DNA from 4 places in the Paenibacillus sp. CECT 9249 genome. Region 2 is predicted to be linked to each of the others. Evidence: riboswitches for the same ligand, from Rfam matches in the RefSeq annotation. Region 2 holds a riboswitch; each other region holds the start of a gene.
What was found. Region 2 has a riboswitch for cyclic di-GMP ahead of LQ229_RS10845 (LPXTG cell wall anchor domain-containing protein). Riboswitches for the same ligand answer to the same signal wherever they lie in the genome.
Positions count from the first base shown of each region.

Region 1: another riboswitch for cyclic di-GMP. It lies ahead of LQ229_RS13445 (transglutaminase-like domain-containing protein); the one in region 2 lies ahead of LQ229_RS10845 (LPXTG cell wall anchor domain-containing protein).
Region 3: another riboswitch for cyclic di-GMP. It lies ahead of LQ229_RS19255 (HD-GYP domain-containing protein); the one in region 2 lies ahead of LQ229_RS10845 (LPXTG cell wall anchor domain-containing protein).
Region 4: another riboswitch for cyclic di-GMP. It lies ahead of LQ229_RS24105 (MucBP domain-containing protein); the one in region 2 lies ahead of LQ229_RS10845 (LPXTG cell wall anchor domain-containing protein).

Region 1 is NZ_CAKKLI010000016.1:4,247-8,656, forward strand. Features, by position in the region: gene rbsK (ribokinase) at 1-96, shown strand, start outside; gene LQ229_RS13435 (transporter) at 253-507, opposite strand; gene LQ229_RS27110 (hypothetical protein) at 682-804, opposite strand; gene erm (23S ribosomal RNA methyltransferase Erm) at 849-1,700, opposite strand; gene LQ229_RS27300 (erythromycin resistance leader peptide) at 1,990-2,034, opposite strand; cyclic di-GMP riboswitch class I at 2,598-2,682, shown strand; cyclic di-GMP riboswitch class I at 2,725-2,809, shown strand; gene LQ229_RS13445 (transglutaminase-like domain-containing protein) at 2,872-3,621, shown strand; gene LQ229_RS13450 (collagen binding domain-containing protein) at 4,083-4,410, shown strand, end outside.
Region 2 is NZ_CAKKLI010000011.1:36,598-41,007, reverse strand. Features, by position in the region: gene LQ229_RS10860 (MarR family transcriptional regulator) at 1-258, opposite strand, end outside; gene LQ229_RS10855 (TetR/AcrR family transcriptional regulator) at 263-868, opposite strand; gene LQ229_RS10850 (hypothetical protein) at 896-1,333, opposite strand; gene LQ229_RS10845 (LPXTG cell wall anchor domain-containing protein) at 1,515-2,861, opposite strand; cyclic di-GMP riboswitch class I at 2,998-3,087, opposite strand; gene LQ229_RS10840 (class D sortase) at 3,183-3,818, opposite strand.
Region 3 is NZ_CAKKLI010000032.1:43,938-48,347, reverse strand. Features, by position in the region: gene LQ229_RS19275 (methyl-accepting chemotaxis protein) at 1-377, opposite strand, end outside; gene LQ229_RS19270 (hypothetical protein) at 438-704, opposite strand; gene LQ229_RS19265 (PilZ domain-containing protein) at 974-1,498, opposite strand; gene LQ229_RS19260 (response regulator) at 1,544-1,909, opposite strand; gene LQ229_RS19255 (HD-GYP domain-containing protein) at 1,924-2,787, opposite strand; cyclic di-GMP riboswitch class I at 2,920-3,010, opposite strand; gene LQ229_RS19250 (zinc ribbon domain-containing protein) at 3,120-3,863, opposite strand; gene LQ229_RS19245 (LCP family protein) at 3,898-4,410, opposite strand, start outside.
Region 4 is NZ_CAKKLI010000057.1:24,771-29,180, forward strand. Features, by position in the region: gene LQ229_RS24085 (Uma2 family endonuclease) at 1-38, opposite strand, end outside; gene LQ229_RS24090 (MBL fold metallo-hydrolase) at 129-947, shown strand; gene LQ229_RS24095 (Hsp20/alpha crystallin family protein) at 1,046-1,489, shown strand; gene LQ229_RS24100 (response regulator) at 1,771-2,148, shown strand; cyclic di-GMP riboswitch class I at 2,258-2,345, shown strand; partial or broken gene LQ229_RS24105 (MucBP domain-containing protein) at 2,496-4,410, shown strand, end outside.

The DNA of each region.
Region 1 (4,410 bases), on a different contig from region 2:
GTAACGAGATTAGGGACGTCAAGCTCATACCCCGATTTACAGGAAGTCATGACTTTCGCTTCGGAACATCAGATCGAAGAGTCGAGACTCCTGTAAGCGGACATACTGATTTTGATTCATGCATGAATAGATACCCCTGCAGCTTGTTGCAGGGGTAAACGACTAGTGTGGACCCGTATGCTAGTGATGCGAGCGGATGGCATGATACGCTCATCGTTGTTTGTGGAATCAACAATATGGCTCTCTAAATTTTTAGTAAAGAGTGGGGATTGGAGGACATGAAACAGACATGATAAGTCTTGGATCAATCCCGTAAAATGCCCAGAATGCGCCATTCCAACGATAACCAGAAACTTCTCCATATTCAACACGTGTTGGATAAAACCAGAAACTTTCCCCATTCCATAACCAAACATAAGTGTAATTTTGTAAGCAGTCGATAATATATGATGTAGCGGTTGGAGTTGGGACGAATGGAGGAGGCGGGGACAGCGGCATAAATGCCATTGGACTTCACTCCTTACAAAGGGTTGTTTGACCTGTACTCTGAATAATTGAACACCTCAGCAAGAATATGTTGAGGTATCATATGCGGGAGCCCGCCCGTTTGCCATTTTCTCCTAGCGCCATTCCAACAATCGCTACCTCCAGTTTCCCACGCCGCCGCATATGCCGTCCGTGTCAAGCTCCAAACCTGCCGTCGACGGCAATCGACGCTCCGGTAACAAAGCGTTCGCTTTCTCCAGCTAGATGAGCAACCATGGCTGCGATATCGTTGACGGACGTAACCGAACAAAAATCCAACTGCCTATTTTAAGGAAGTTGGATTTTTTTCTTCAAAAACGGTCTCATGTCCTCTTGTTTGCTCTTGGCCAATAATGACGCGGTACCATTTGAACCATTGTTTGAAAAACCGTCCCCCATTGTTTTTCATTGAGTGTTCCGATAAGCTGTTCATGGTTCATTTTTAGATTCCTTCTCAAATGCTTCATTTGGGGCGGAGTAAAGATCCCTCGTAAAGCCAAATCGATAGGGCTTTGCGGTTCTTTTAGCGCGTATTCGGCAAGCCCTGCAAAAGCAATGCAATCTTTGGACGCTATAACCGCTTCTTTTTTGCGTGTGATCGTCACCATGGCCGAGTCCACCTTGGGAGGAGGGGAGAAATGATCTCGGGAAATGGTTTTCACCAAGCGAATGTCGAACCGCATTCTCCAAACTAAAACATAAGCATTTTTAATGAAGTTTTGCGTGAATCGTCTGGCCGCTCCTTTTTCCATGACGATGACGCCTCTTTGAAAGCTGCTTGAAGGATGGTTCAGAAGCTTCTTCATAATTGGCGTTGTGATGGCGTACGGAATATTGGAGACAACAACAAACTTTTCTTTGGGCAAACGGATTTTCATCATGTCTTGATGAATAATGATTGTATTTGGATGTTGCGCGGTTTTCCGTTTGAGTATGTCGACAAATTTGGCATCGTATTCCACCGCTAATACCTTTCCGGCTCTTTGATTCAACACAGTTGTCAAGGCGCCCTTTCCAGCTCCCAACTCTAAAACGGTATCTTCGATGCTTATATTCGCTCGATCGACAATTTCATGAATCAACTTCTTGTTATGCATCAAATGCTGGCCGGAAAAATTGGGAGGCTCCCCGCGGCTTAACTTTTTCCCGCTGTACTTATGAATTTTTTTGGTCATATTATCTCCGCCTTTCGCAATTAAAAAAATCACAGGCGATCTGCCTGCGATTCAGAGTAAAGGGAAGAAGACCCATCTTTAATTAAGGGGTTTGCCAAGGTAGCCGTCACCTAATAAACCTTCCTTTTGTCTTGCAAAAGAAGGTAAACAATCCATAAAAAAAGAAAGGCAGAACGATCCGCCTTTCTACACATTACATATTTGCTATGCGAACATGAAGATTATTAAAAAAGGACAGACTGATCCCGTTTACTCCGCCTACGCAAGCAGAGCCTTTGAACGTATTCAATTACCGGTTCAAAGTAGGGAAACGCAGTCTCATTGAATGTGTCACTTTTTAATAATCCTCCTTGAATTTTAAAAAATATAACTATCAATATAAATGGTTTTGCGGAAAAAGTCAACGATTCCATCTTCGATTCAGCTTCGGCGTACGAACACAGCATCTGAATGGCGCTAACGAACTTGAGAAACGCTATAGCCGTAAAATCGATGCCATTTCAAATTCAACGAAACTCCAAGACGTTATTAGAGCGAAATACCGCCGCATTACCTACTATTTTGATGAATAACAATTTCTAGTTTCGTAAGAAAATATAGAAGCTCCATTTCCTTCGAATAACGATGCTAGGTTTCGTAAGCTGTATTTGCGGTATCGCTTGTTCCCGCTCGCTACTTCCCAATATTCCAGTTCCGCCAACTTATGCGGCCCGCCGGGCATATTGGTCCGATATTCGCAGGTAATCTGTTAATTACAAGCGTCAAACAGTGATTTTTTGCATTTCAATCGCTCCTTTTTCATTGATATGGCCTTTTGTTACCCATTTTTCCCAATTCTATACTAAAGCGATAGATTTTAAATGATAGATATGATAGAATATGAGCAACAAAGCGAATTCACGATAATGGCAAACCTGTTGAAAGGCAGGGACGCAAAGCTACAGGGCCTTCTCTTATGATAAGATGGCAGCCAGTTACCGAAGGGACAAGCTTTTTTTGTTTTTCTTCCCCAAAATAAAGCTTTACACGATAATGGCAAACCTGTCGAAAGGCAGGGACGCAAAGCTATAGGGCCTTCTTAACTATAAGATGGCAGCCTGGCCGCCGAAGGGAGTTTTATAGAGTGTGCAAGTTCGTACTGTTTCTATCAGCAGTTTTTATTTTTTGTTCCATGTTGCAAGCAATGCCGGTTCACGCCGAAGAAGGAAGCGCCTGGTTGAATAAAGCCAATGTGAAGGATGGAATTGTAAGCGTTGCATATGATGTGAAAACGGGTGTGAAAACCAAACTCCAGATTGCCAAAGGCGAGGAGAAGTACACCTATACTTTGAAGCCCGGCAAGGTAGACGCCTTTCCTCTTCAATCGGGCAACGGCGAGTACACCGTTAGCGTATTGGAGCATGTCAGCGACAATAAATATCGAGTGATGAAGAAGGATACGATCAAGCTTGAACTGGCCGATAACGCGAAAGTATATCTGAATTCCATTCAGAATGTAAGTTGGAAAGAGGCGAATCAAGCCGTTCGCAAGGCGAAGGAGTTAACCGAAGATCTGACCGCGGATACGGATAAAGTGAAGGCGATCTACAATTATATTATCAACCATATTAAATACGATGATAGTTTGGCAGTTTCCGGGGAGTATGTGCCTCAGATCGATCCGATCTTGACGTCGAACAAAGCGATTTGTTACGGATACGCTTCCTTATTTGCCGCAATGTTGAGAAGCGTCGATATTCCGACTCAATTGGTTATGGGCAAGAGCGAGTATGTCGATACGTACCATGCCTGGAACAAAGTGTATTTGGACCATCAATGGGTGACTATCGATACAACGGTGGATGCGGGTTGGAATGGCAGCAGCACCGCTTTCGACATGATCAAAGACGCATCCAAATATACTGCGACGAAACATTATTAAGATAGGCATGGAAGCCTTGAGTGTGCACTCGGGACTTCTTTTTTACGTTGATTCATTTCTTTTGTGAAATGTACTTATCCAAGAAAAACGAAGGTATGCTTTATCCTTGACGTAATGAAACATAATAGTTATTATAGAGTTTTTAAGTCCGTGTTTAAATCAGAAAATGTCGGATCTTGTGCGGAAACTCAATATAGTTATATGACACTTCTTTTTTTATTCAATTAAAGATAACTAATACCTTTAAAATCTATAATACCGAATCGACGACATATCGCATGAACCATGTTTAGAATTTGTTAAGAGGCGGGGTTTACAATGGGTATGGGTCCATCAATCATGGAGGGAGTTGGTCGTGGAAAGGTTTGGAACAGCCGGACTGACGCTTCAAGGATATTTAAAATAAGATTAGGAGAAATGTTATCAAAATGGGAAAAAAGGCAAGTGTAGTTATCATTGGTTTGTTGCTTATTTTACAAAGTATGTTTGTCGGAGGTGTTGTGCAAGCGGATGAATCGGCAACACCCGAAAGTTTGTTGCTCGTCGAGGCCGGGGAAAATGAAACCGGTACGGTAACGGACGCCGTATACAATCCATCGCCGGAGGAATCGGGCAGCATTTTAACGAAAGTGACCCTTACGGACGAGCAGGGAAATGTTGTTGATACGGTTCTGAATCCGGACAGCCGCTTGGAAATCGGCTCGGCGGTCAACTTATATTACGAATGGGAATTGCCGGATCCACACGGCTACAAAGCGGGAGACAAATTCACGTTCCAATTGCCGCGTC
Region 2 (4,410 bases):
AAGCGCTGTGACAGTAGACTTATCTTTGTTAATCCTTCTGGAGATGTCGGCCATTGTAAGTCTCGGCGTCTTAAAGAGCGCGTAGATGATATCGCCATGCGAAGTGGCAATCCCTTCGATACCACGCTTCGCCATCTCCGATACGATAAACCGGTTCACTTTCTCTCTAATTTTTGAAATGAATGAAATTACGTCTCTGCTTTCCATAATCGGATTATAGTTTGATATCAAACAAATGTCAAGCGCCAGTTTAGTCATTGGTTTATAAAATCAAAAAGCCCAAAAACATCTCTGCCGTCGGAAACACGTAATCCCCCCGAAAACTTCGACTCGTAAACGCGACTCCTTGAAAAGCGCTGTAATAGAACAATGCAAGCCTCCGTGGATCCCCCGGTTTGAAATCCCCTTGTTCTTGTCCGTGATGGATGAGATCCGATACGCTATCGATCAGTCCGTTCATCGAGGCCCGTACCGCATTCTTCAGATCCGGACTCAACTCTCGACCGGAAAAACTGTCGATTTGGCTAAGGAGAAGCAGCCCATCGGTGGAGGAAGGATCTTCTTGAAGGTTATTGAGCAAAAATGTCGTAGCGTTTATGATAACCTCTTTTTTATTGCCTTCTTGTTGAAAGAGCTCTGCCATACGATCAAACCCGGGGATCGAGATTTCGATCAACCTGCTCATGATTTCTTCTTTGGTGGCAAAGTACCGATATGCTAATCCTTTACTGAGACCGGCGTCTTCCGCAATGTCCTGCATTGTGGTTTTGCCAAACGTTTTGTGAGCGAAAAGTTTGGCTGCCGATAATAAAATCTTCTCCGTGGCCTCGGCTCTCATTGCCTCAAAGCGTTCTTTCTGCTTGCTCAACGTTCATCCGCTCCTTCCGTTCTTCATTTACTCCGCTGTTAAAAATCCTTGGTCCTGCATCATTTGTATAGGGGCGTCATGAGTAATCGTAAAGACCATCTTGATCGATTCTTCCTTGACATGCAGGATGTAGAAAGAATCATGGACGAGGTCGAAGGATTGACCCGAAGCTTGCTCCACTCTCGCCGTGCCTTTCACTTCTACCAACACATAGTTGTCTTTTAAGGGAGTTTCCTTTACAGGCGTAAGCTTGAAATATTTATAACATAAAGATTGTAAGTATTCACCCGACTCTCTTGTCCCCGCCAAGTAATCCTCTTTCTTCACCGCATGTACATCGCCGGATGGATAAGCACCCACCAAAGGATCGTTTACCAAGGGATCGAGAAGATCCGGATCGTACACATTGTTCGCATGCTCGAAATCCTTAAAATAGGCCTGAATTCTTTCACTAACTTCGTTCATTTTTTATTCCCCCCATTTTTTCTTAAAGTGATTTGTAACCTCAATATAAATGACTGAATATATATTCATTATATCACCATTCATTGTCAATCCCTTTTGGAAAAATATGTGTTAGCTGCAACACTCCATAAATCAAACGAAAAGGGGCCGGATTGCTCCGGTCCCCTTCGCACCTGTAACTTTATGCTTTTTTTCTTCTTAGCAGGAACAGTCCTGCAAGCAGAATGATACATCCAGCCAGCAAATAGCTGTACATATTCGTAGCCGTATTCGGCAGCTTATGGCCTATGCCTGACTCGGCATTCGCCGGATCACTCGAAGCATCGTATTGGTCGGATACATTCGATCCGCCGGATAAATTGGAATCGCCCGACCCGCTTGATCCGTCGGATAGCCCGGAATCTGGGAAGGCAGAATCCGAGTTCTCTCCTTCCGGGTTGTTCGGAGTACCGGGCACGCCTGGGTTGCTGCCGCTTCCATCGCCAATGACGATGTCTTCGGAAGGATGATCGGAATGATTCAGGTTATCCCCGGTCACTTCACCCGTGTTGCGGATCGTCTGGCCGGCTTCCCCTGATACCACTTCGGCCCGGAACACGATGGTATGCCAGTCGGTATCCGTAATGGTGCCGAATCGTCCGCTGACCTTGCCGTCGACATACGAACCTTGATCGCCATCCACGGCATCCGTTACCGCTTGGCCGTCGACCTTCAACGAACCCGTTACGTATTTCAGTTCTTCCGGAAGAAAATCCGAAATCACCAGGTTGGTGACTTGGCTGTTGGAAACCGTGTTGCGCATCCGGATCGTATACTCGATCACATCACCGACTCGGATGCTGCCCCCGTTCAAATCCTTCGCGATTTTCTCGGATTCAACGACCGGGGAGCGCCATGGATTGTCATCCGGGCTTCCTCCATCGCCGCCGCCCCGATCTCCGCCATCCGGATCGGTAGAATCTACAGGCGGTTCAACCGGCGGCTCCGGCTCTACAACCATTTTTTCCGTCGGTTCGCCCGGCTGCTCCATGTTGTCGCCGGTCACGAGTGCCGTATTTTCGATCGTCCGACCGCCTTGGCCCTCAAGTATGACGGCCTGGAAATCCAGCGTATGCCAGTTCATATCCCATACATCGCCAAATGAACCGTATACTTGCCCGGTAACGGAATGGCCGGCATCGCCGTCTTGCGCATCCGTAACGGATACGCCATCCACCCGTAAGCTGCCCGGAACGTATTCCAGCCCTATCGGCAAATGATCCGTAATCGTCAGATTCTCCAGATAGGTGTCGCTGACCACAGATCTTACACGAATCGTATAGGAGACGATGTCCCCGACTTCATATGTCGTCTTCGTGACATCCGTATTCGTGACAAACTTCTCCGATTCAATCATTGGGTTTCTCGGGTATACTTGCACATCTTCTCTCGGCCTGTCAGGCGTCTTGACATTGTCGGCATGTACGGAAGCGATGTTGATAATATTCTTGCCCGCTTGGCCGGGTTGTACGATCGCTTTGAACTGCACCGTGTGCCAATTCGTATCCGAGACGTCGTATTGTAGCTTCTGAACCTATACAATATATCTACAACTTTCCAAAACACAAAAAGCCCCCGTCTACTATTTACATGCATTGCAAAAATAGACGGAGGCTTCCGTCGTATTCGGCAACTGGCTGGCATAGTGTTTATCGTTCACGTTAGCCCCTATAGCTTTGCGTCGCCACCTTTCGGCGGGTTTGCTATTGTCGTACGATGTATGAAATTATCGAAAAATATCCACATATTTACTATATCTTTTTTTTCTAATCGTGTCTACATTCTTCGCGACTTGAATAGAGGCCCCTGGTCAGGAATCCCCCTCATCTTCGACCGGGTAAGCATACAGGATATAACGCTCAGGCGCATTCCCTACGTAGCGGAACGGGTAGCAGGTCGACACGACCAGCGCCTCGGTTCCCATAGAACGAATGACGGACGTATCGTCTTTATCGACGATGTCCGTACTTTGAATCTCGTATTCAAATGTTCCATAGGGCAGTTTAACGATAAAACGATCCCCTATCGACAACTGGTCGAAATTTCGAAAAACGGTGTCCCGATGCCCCGATAGCAGAATTTGCTCGTTATCCATAGGAAAAGCGGTAGCGCTGTAGTGCCCGACCCCTCGCGCGAGCATCTCCTCATCCGTACCTTCGATAATCGGCAACTCCGCTTCCAGCACTGGAATTTCGAGCATTCCTATCACATCGTTCGGCTTCGGATCAAACTCCGATTTATCGATCAAGCGATCGCGATCGCGGTAGGATACCTGATCCACGCGTTCTCCATTCGAATGGCCGCCGGTGTCCGACAGACGAATCAAAGCGCTCGCTTCTGCCATTGCTTCCTTCAAATTTTGTTGATGTCCGACGTATTGGATGACAGCGAAAGTCACGCACCCTATACCAGCCAGCACAAAGAGTACGCCTAGCATTTTTCGCATGTGATTGATCTCCTTCGGCTTGTCTTTATACTAATGATTCGGCCTCTACATTTTCCCTTTTTATACAATTAAATTTTACTGTTTCATCCCCTCAAAATCCAGTTCAATACCATGGATTACCTTATAATAGGTAAAATAACCCACCACACGCAAGAAAGATCCTTTTATTCAGAAACCTGCAATTGGAGTCCAGTGCATAATTCGCCGTCGTTAATGTAACTGGCTTGATTGCGCATATAGAAGGGGATAGCTCCCTACATCCGAAGGCGATCCGCGCGGATCTGCGCTTCTTAATTTGGCGCTAACGAAACTGACGATCCTTATTGGGCTCAAAATGAAGGAGTTCCCAATCTAACGAAAGTACGGATCGCTAATCATTGGAAATCGACCGTTTTACCGCCTTTTTTCCCTCATTAGCGTGTTTTCGTTTCGTTATACCAGCAACAAGGAAATTTACAGGCGATTAGCGTGTTTACGTTTCGTTAGCCCGCCCGACGGGACATCAGCCGCTCAGCGCTCTTATGAAATGGACTATTTTTGCAGAAATTAGTGCTTCTACTCGGGATAAGCTGCGTCAAAAAAGCGACTTTTG
Region 3 (4,410 bases), on a different contig from region 2:
AAACTATTGAATGTTTCATGATTAGCATATTCTGCATCAGAAGAATAGGAGATTGATCCTGTGTCTGATAGTATGGCTGTAAACAATACATTGTCCGGAAGACTTTGTTGCAAGTCGGACACCATCGGAATAATGCCTACTTGATGTTCCAATTCCGTCAAAGCACTTCCTTCACGACCGACTTGAATAATTGCAGGATCATTCCAACCACCCACACCAACATACTTAAACACTTGTTGATCCAGCGTCCGCTCCTGAGCGGATTGCGTGACGGCAGTCGTAGCATCATTCTCCAGGAGAGACATGAATTCATAGGCTTGTGCCTCAGGATCTGCACCGAAATCAAAAGTAATATCTTGACCGGCATTGGTCAGCACGGTATGACCTGTCTGATCCGCTATCCAAATCTCATCAATGTTTGCGGATTCAGCTAGTTGTTAAATTAATGAAAAATCAGTATTTGGAAGACTGGCAATGTACGAGACCAAAACCGATTGACCGATCATTTCCCGTTCCATTACCTCTTCTGCTACTTCCCTTGACGTCAGGCTGTTTTCCATCGCAATTCGAGCCACCTCAATCGTGGAAAGCTCCTTGTGGTGCATCTCCTGTTTGACGAGCTGATAAAATAGAATGGATAGTGATGATAGCAGAAGTAAGACAACCAATAAAATGGGGATGATTAACTTAAAGCGTATAGACAACGAACTCACCTTCTTTTTGTGTTAGTAATAGTTTGATCATGCGTGAAGCGAAAATTATAAGTTTATCTTGTTCGACCACTCCTGAAAGGAATTCCCCCTTCCGTCCCCCGATGGGGGAGACGCAGGGAAAATATCCCCTGCACCCCGACGCTCGCCGCTTAGCAGGCCCAGCAAAAGATTGCTGGGCATTCAAATAGCGTGGGAGCATAGAACCACTCGTCAAGGCTGGATGAACGCTTTGCGGCCTTGACGAGTTCACTTGTGTGTCACTAAATCGACTTTCTACGTTCCAGTTCCAATTGTTGCAATACCTGAATCAATCGTTGTTGATCCTTCACATTTACTTCGATAAATCGGATGCCATAAGTAATTTCTTCTGAGTGTTCCTCTTTGCGTACCACCTTGCCTTTGAAAGTGAATTCTTCCTCATGGATCATAAATTGCAGAATGAGCGTAATGTCTTTTCTGACAGGCAAATCAAACGGACAAACCAGCTTCACTCCTGTGCGGCTGACATCCTTGACGATTCCTTCGCTTTTTCTGTGTAATAATTTTTCTAATGCTGGATCACCGAAGTTTACAAACTCAATCGTACATTTGTGTTCGAGCAGTTTGACCCGAAAAGCCTTTCTTCTTTCCTTGTCTTTCAATTTATCTTGCAGGTTTTTTATCGCTACCAGCAATTCATTGATCTCAGCATCTTTCTTCTTCATTCGCTTCGAATGATACAAGTACAACAGCCATAACACAACCAAACATGCGATTGCCGTTGCTACCCCTATCACGATGTCCATGTTCAATCTTGTCCTTTCTTTGAGTTTGTTCTTGCTTGACGATGATCAGCGTTTGTTCAGCACTCGATTCACCGCTTCTTGCACCCTGTCCTTCTGAAACGGTTTAACAACAAAATCGTCTGCCCCTGAAGACAAGGCATCCTGTATGAAAAATTGTTGTCCCATAGCGGATATCATGATAACTTTGACTGACTCATCGATCTGCTTGATTTCTTTCAGTGCAGACAACCCGCTTTTTTCCGGCATGGTGATATCCATCAAGATGAGATCGATTGGGTTGTTTGTGAACAGTTGTATTGCATGTTGTCCGTTCGTTGCTTCAGCAACCACTTCATGTCCGATTTCCGTCAATATGGAGGTTAGGATTCTTCGCATAAACATGGAATCATCCACAACCATGATTCGTGCCATACCATCACTTCTTTCTATGTTTGCAAACATTGATTTTCAATCATCTTTATCATGAGGTCTGTCACCTCAGGATCAAACTGCGTTCCTCGTTTATCATTGAATTCGTTGAGAACGTACGTTATATCGTTTTTGTCTTTGTATCTGCGTCTTGAAGTCATACTGTCAAACGCATCTGCAACTGAAATGATCCGAGTCAAAAACGGAATTTGGTTCTGTTTCAGTTTCATCGGATAACCACTGCCGTCAAAACGTTCATGATGTAACAGAACCATGTCGAGGATGTTTTCTTTCTGAAGTGGCTTGCTGTGCTTAAGTAACTCATATCCATAGTGAGGATGTTCTTTCATGATGGCATATTCTTCTTTGGTGAGTTTCGCAGGTTTTTGCAGGATATGATCCGGAATACCAAGTTTGCCGATATCGTGCAGTAATCCACCCAAATAAACAGAACGGCACTGCTTGCGGCCCAACTTCAATTGCTTGGCCATCTGCCGGGCATAATTTGCGACTTTATGTAGATGTTCGAATGTATAAGTGTCCTTCAGATACATAGTGTGTAATAGTGTCTCGATCTGCTCGATCATCTGATTTCGAGCAAGCAGGGATATATTGATTAGCAGTGCCACAACATACCCCGAAAAGAACAACAACGCCCAGCTTAATATGTGGGGAGTCAATGAAAATGAGTCGGAATTTATCATCTCTACATTCATTGTCGTTAGCAATAGACTGATGATTGCAAGTCCATACCATCTCCTGAATACGAATCCCAAAGCTAGCATCATCAACACTTCTTCAAGCAATATCATCCACGATGCTTTCGATAGAAACGTTAATGAAAAGAGGAGGGCCACTGCAATCCATAATGCAACTTTCATCGGATTTCTTTCGCACCATATCGTAAATATCAATTTATTGAACTGATTATCCATTCTAGGACACCTGCCATTGCTGTAAAAATAAAAAACACTCCCTTGCCGAAGCATGGGAGTGCATGATGATCCCTGTCTTTCGGTAACTGGCTAGCATAGTGAATGGACATTCACCTTAGCTCCTTTAGCTTTGCGTCACTAATTTTCATTAGCTTTGCCTTTGTCGTATCACAGAAAATTATGTCGAATTTTTATATTTTATTTTATCGATTGAAATGGATTCTGTCAAAACACAATTCACATTGGTGAAATACTCTATCATACCTTGGAGTTGCTAATCACGCAAACTCGTAATGACAAAATCGACATATCCGTGCTTTTGCTTTCACCGTCTCCGCACATTGCGGACATTCTTTTGTATCATCTACAATGTTTGCAGTGGCAGGATCGGCTTGTCGAATCGCAGATACTTCTTGTTCAAGGAGTTCTTGTTGGTTCAGCATATGTTGTTCATACCAGAGCTTTTGCTTCACCATTTCATCCTGATAGTACTGTTCCATGTTCTGCATTTCATCTCGCAATTGTTCCAGCTCGGTTTCCAATGAATGACTCAATTCCTGCACTTCTTGTTGTCTGCTCAACGCTGTATTGCGGATGGATGCTCCTTTGGCAATGAGGACAATACCAATGATCAAGATGACGACGGCAATGAAAAGGATCACCATCGCAACTGAGCCATCAGTCCTCACTAACGTAAATCCCATGAGGAAGACTAGCAAGCTGAAAATGACAACAGCCCATCCGATTACACGGAGGAATCCGCCGCCAAGCTGACCGCCGACACCTGTCATATTGTACTTACTGAGTTCGGATTCTTTTTGTGCAATCTCTTCCTTGATCGACTGCATTTTAATTTTGTATTCCCGCTCCAAATGATCGAGTTTCATCTTGAACGCGTCACTTGTATTGACGGTACGGACAAATTTTTGCAACGTTTCATCACCTGCTTTGTATTTGAGATAGTTAGTGATCGAAGACTTCGCTTCCAAATGCTTAACCTTGGAATCAATGTTGGCGTTCAAAGTAAGTAGATTGTCTCAGAAATGACATTGGAGGCTATTGATCATGCAACACATTTTGCACATACTCTTGCAATTGGGCTTCATCAACGGCGATTACATTTTTATCATCGATTACTACCTCACGAATGAGTTCGATTGGCGGCAACTGAATACTCTCAACGTCATCTATGTCCAGTTGGAATGCGACTTTACTAAGCTGTAACAGATCACCCATTGAAATATCCGTTATCACGTATGAACTCATCGAATGAATCAGATCAGACATGGTTGGCATGGAGGCATGATCCTTAAGCTTGTCCAGTATGGCAACCAAAATATTGCGTTGGCGTTCGGTTCTTGCATAATCGCCCATCGCATCCATTCGAAATCGAACGTATTGCAGCGTTTCATGTCCATCCAAATGCTGATAACCTTCATCCAATTGAATATGGTATTCCGGATCTTCTCCTTCAGGGGCATACTCCATTGGTTTTTCCACTTCGTAGTCAATGCCGCCCATCGCATCAATCAAGTTAATAAATCCCTCATAGTCTGCAAACACATAGTA
Region 4 (4,410 bases), on a different contig from region 2:
TGTTCTTTTATGATTGGCTTCTTATCGTTCGGCTTCATATTATAATACCTCCCCAATCATTGCTATCATTGCCATTATATCAAACATTAGTTCGCGTAATCAATCGTATTCCCGAAGAGGTGATTTTGATGATTCAATATTCAAACGAGCGAATTACCGTTTTCCAGAGCGCGTTGTTTCAGACCACTTCCACTGTCGTCAACCTCGACGACGGCATATTCATCGTAGATCCGACATGGCTGCCCGCGGAAATTAGCGAAATTAAGGGCCATGTGAAATCGATCCAGGGCAATAAGCAATGTTATCTTTTGTTTACTCATGGCGATTTCGATCACATTATAGGATATAACGCTTTCCCTGGAGCCATAACGATTGGCAGCGCCGGGCTGCTGAATCATCCGAATAAGGAAGGAACGGTCGGAGAGATCAAGGATTTCGACGCCAAATATTACATTGTCCGCGATTATGAGATCGAATTCCCTCAGCTCGATATCGTTGTGAAGCGCGACGGTCAGCAAGTTGCGATCGGATCGACCAATCTGACATTTTATTTGGCTCCGGGCCATACCGCAGACGGTTTGTTTACTATCGTTGATTCTATGGGCATATGGCTGGCAGGCGATTATTTATCCGACATCGAACTGCCTTATATTTATCATAGCGCGATTGCGTACGAACAGACGTTAAAGAAGGCGGAGAAGTTGATGAGCGCACACGACATTAAGTTGTTCATCCCAGGACATGGGCGGCATACTGTCGATCGTTCCGAAATGGCCGAGCGGATTGCGGTGTCGCTCGATTATTTGGAACGTTTGAAGCAGGCTGTTATGAACGGCGATGAATCGGCGATTGCGAAAATGGAGAGCGAACATCGATTTTTGTCGGCTTTTACAAAGCATTGCCATCAGGAAAACGTCGACATCATTCGCCAGGAATTTGCCGGGTAGTTGCGTCTGTGACCGGTAGGCAACTTGGGGAATAAATACCTGTGCGCTCGGGGATAATTACCTTGAAAACGAAAATATTCAAGGAGATGTTGCATCCAATGGCTTTAATTCCATATGAACCGTTCCGTCGTCTTGAAAATATGAGACGGGAATTAGACCGTTTTTTCACGAACGATTTTCCCGATTTCAGAACCGCATTTTCCCAACATACGGGCAATATGAATGTAGACGTATACGAAACCGAGAATGAAGTTGTCGCCACATGCGACATACCGGGTCTGGAGAAGAAAGAGGATGTCAATATCGATATTGAAAACAACGTCCTTTCCATCAGTGGTACAATAAATAAAGTCAGTGAAGTGAAAGAAGAGCAAATGCATCGGCAAGAACGGTTTTACGGCCGGTTTCATCGCTCTATTAGCTTGCCTTCGAACGTATCTTCCGAAGGAATCCAGGCAAAATACAAAAACGGGGTTCTGGAGATCCATATGCCGAAAGTGCAAGGAGATACCAAAAGAAGAATCGACGTTCAATTTCATTGAATTTTGAATGATTTCCCAGAAAATGGCCAATCTGTTTCGTACAGATCGGTTTTTTTTTGCGTTGGTAATCCCTTACAATTGGAAAAATATAAAAGTGTTGTTCTAACTGCTTGTATTGAACGAATACCCATTAACAAAGCGATATGCCGCACAACCGGAGCAGGCATGGAACATACGGTTTCGTGAAAAACACCTCTTTTGGGGGATGGCGCGATATGCTTGCATCTTTTAGAATTAATCCCTGTTAAGTACGACAATGGAAAAGAGGGTTCGTAATACGTATGAAATCTGTCATGGTTGTAGATGACGAAGTTTTCGCAAGGACCATGTTGAAATCCGTATTGACATCCAACGGGTTTCGAATTGCGGCCGAAGCCGCTGACGGCGACGAAGCCGTAGCTCTCTATCAAAAAGTGAGACCCGACCTCGTAACGATGGACATTGCGATGCCGGGCATGGATGGATTAACCGCGCTGAAACGTATAAAAGGACTGGACCCGCACGCCAAGATTATTATGTGTTCTGCGATTCAACAGAAAACGATCATCCTGGAGGCGATCCGTCTAGGGGCCAAAGATTATATCGTGAAACCGTGCCATGGTGCGGAAATCATAGAAACGATAGATAAACTATTTGCATCGAAACCAGGAATGCTGTAAAAATTGAAAATAATTACAAAAATTTTCAAAATGATAGTTGACAAAAGTCATTTAGTAAAATATATTAAAATTGGCAACACAAAGATAGGACTATTGTACTAATGCAAAATTGAAAACTCGGCACACTAATCGAAAGATTAGGTCGCAAAGCTTTGGAGTCTAATAGTCGTTTGACTAATGATCGTCCGGCTGCAATTAACAATCGTTAATGCGGCCGGACTTTTTATTTTCCTGCGTTCTCAACGGAATACTATATTCCGAGGAGCATATATCGAATCTTCGATGAGGAGGGTAGGGAAAATAGAGTCTGAAAAGGAGGATTCTAATGAAAAAATGAGGAGGTACATATGAAAGGGCGTTTAAAAGTCGTAGTCACATGGCTATGCTTGTTCACGGTTTTCTTCGGGCTGACGCCGGGAGCGTTCGGGCAGGCAGCCAATTCAGAGGAAGTGATCTGGCCGAATCCCGGAGCGATCAAGTTAAGCAAGACGGCGGAACCGACGGGGAAATCCGGCGAATGGGAAATCACGTTAAAAATTGAAGGCAAAAATATTAAGAGCCGTTCGGATGTCGTACTAGTAATTGATAAATCGGGGAGTATGACGAAGAGCCCGAATCAAAGCCGGCTGCCGAAGGCGAAAGAAGCCGCGAAGAAATTCGTTGATAACTTGCTCATCCCGGGCTCCGAAACAAGAATTGCGGTTGTCTCTTTCAGTGATAGTGCTAGCACTGTTTCCGACTTTAGTGGAGTTAACCAAAAAGCTTCTTTAAAAACGGCAATTGAAAGGATTACGGCCAGCGGCGGCACCAACATTCAAGCAGGTTTGTACAAAGCTCGCACATTGCTAGATGGGAGTTCTGCCCAGAACAAGGTCATTGTGTTATTAAGTGACGGAGAGCCGACATATAGTTACAAGGCTATAGCAGCAGAATCCCAATCATGGCCGGGAAATAAATATAATTTTGCACTTACTAATTTTGGTACCTATAACACCATTCTCGGTGACGGCAGTAACTACAACCTGGAGAAATCAGGCTGTTTTCTCGGTTATTGCTGGGGCGAGACATACAAAGTAAATGGGCATGAAGTTTTAGATAACGGAATAGCCACTTTATCAGAAGCGAAGCTCGCTCAAAAAGCAGGAATTGGAATCTACTCGATCGGACTTGATGTAGGAAGCGGCAATAATGCGGAATACGTACTCAATAACAGCCAAAACAAAGGCTACTACTCTGCTAGCAGCGCTGACTTGGATAAAATTTACTCCGAGCTGGCAGGAAAGATTTCGTACGCCGCTCAGAACGCAATCATTACCGACCCGATGGGCGAAATGTTCAATCTGGTCCCGCCGGCTGGATCTTATACTCCTTCTCAAGGAACGATATCTTGGGATCCTGTCAGCGAGACGTTTACTTGGGAAGCCGGCAACATTATGGAAGGCCAACCCGCAACGTTAACTTACAAAGTCGTGATGGATCAAACCAAGAATCCGGAATCCAACAAACTGTACCCGACGAACGGCACGACGACCATGAACTACACAGATGTTAACGGTCGGGATACGTCTAAGAATTTTGAAGTGCCAAGAGTCAGCATCGGCAGTGGATCCATTCTAATTAAAGGCTATAAAGTCAATGCGAATGGAGAACCTGTCAATGCGGACGGCGAAGTCGTTGAGGGTCGGGAATTCGCTGAACAGTTGCACAGTGAATATTTCAAAGATTCTAACGGCAACGAAGCTCTTGAAAGAGGAGTACCATATACGGTCACAGCGCCTATCCTTTCAGGTTACCAACTTAAAGTAGGAACCAGCCCGCAAGATGTCACATTGACGACAACGAATTTAACGCCTACTATTTGGTTCGGTTATACGGAGGCTGTTGAACAAACTGTTACCGTCAAATATTTGGAACAAGGTTCAAATAAAGTACTGGCTGAAGCGACAACGGTGAATGGAGTCGCAGGTCAAACGATCGAACTGACCGCCGAGGAAGTACCGGGCTACACGCCGACGAAGTTGAAGGACAGCTACACGTTCACCGCTGCGGAAGGTCAAGAGTACATCTTCCACTACACGGCGAACGAACAGAAGGTAACGGTACGCTATGTTGACGAAGACGGTCAAGATCTGATCGACCCAACGACTCATGATGGCAAGACAGGTCAAACGATCGAACTGACTGCCGAGGAAGTACCGGGCTACACGCCGACGAAGTCGAAGGACAGTTACACGTTTACCGCTGACGAAAACCAAGTGTATA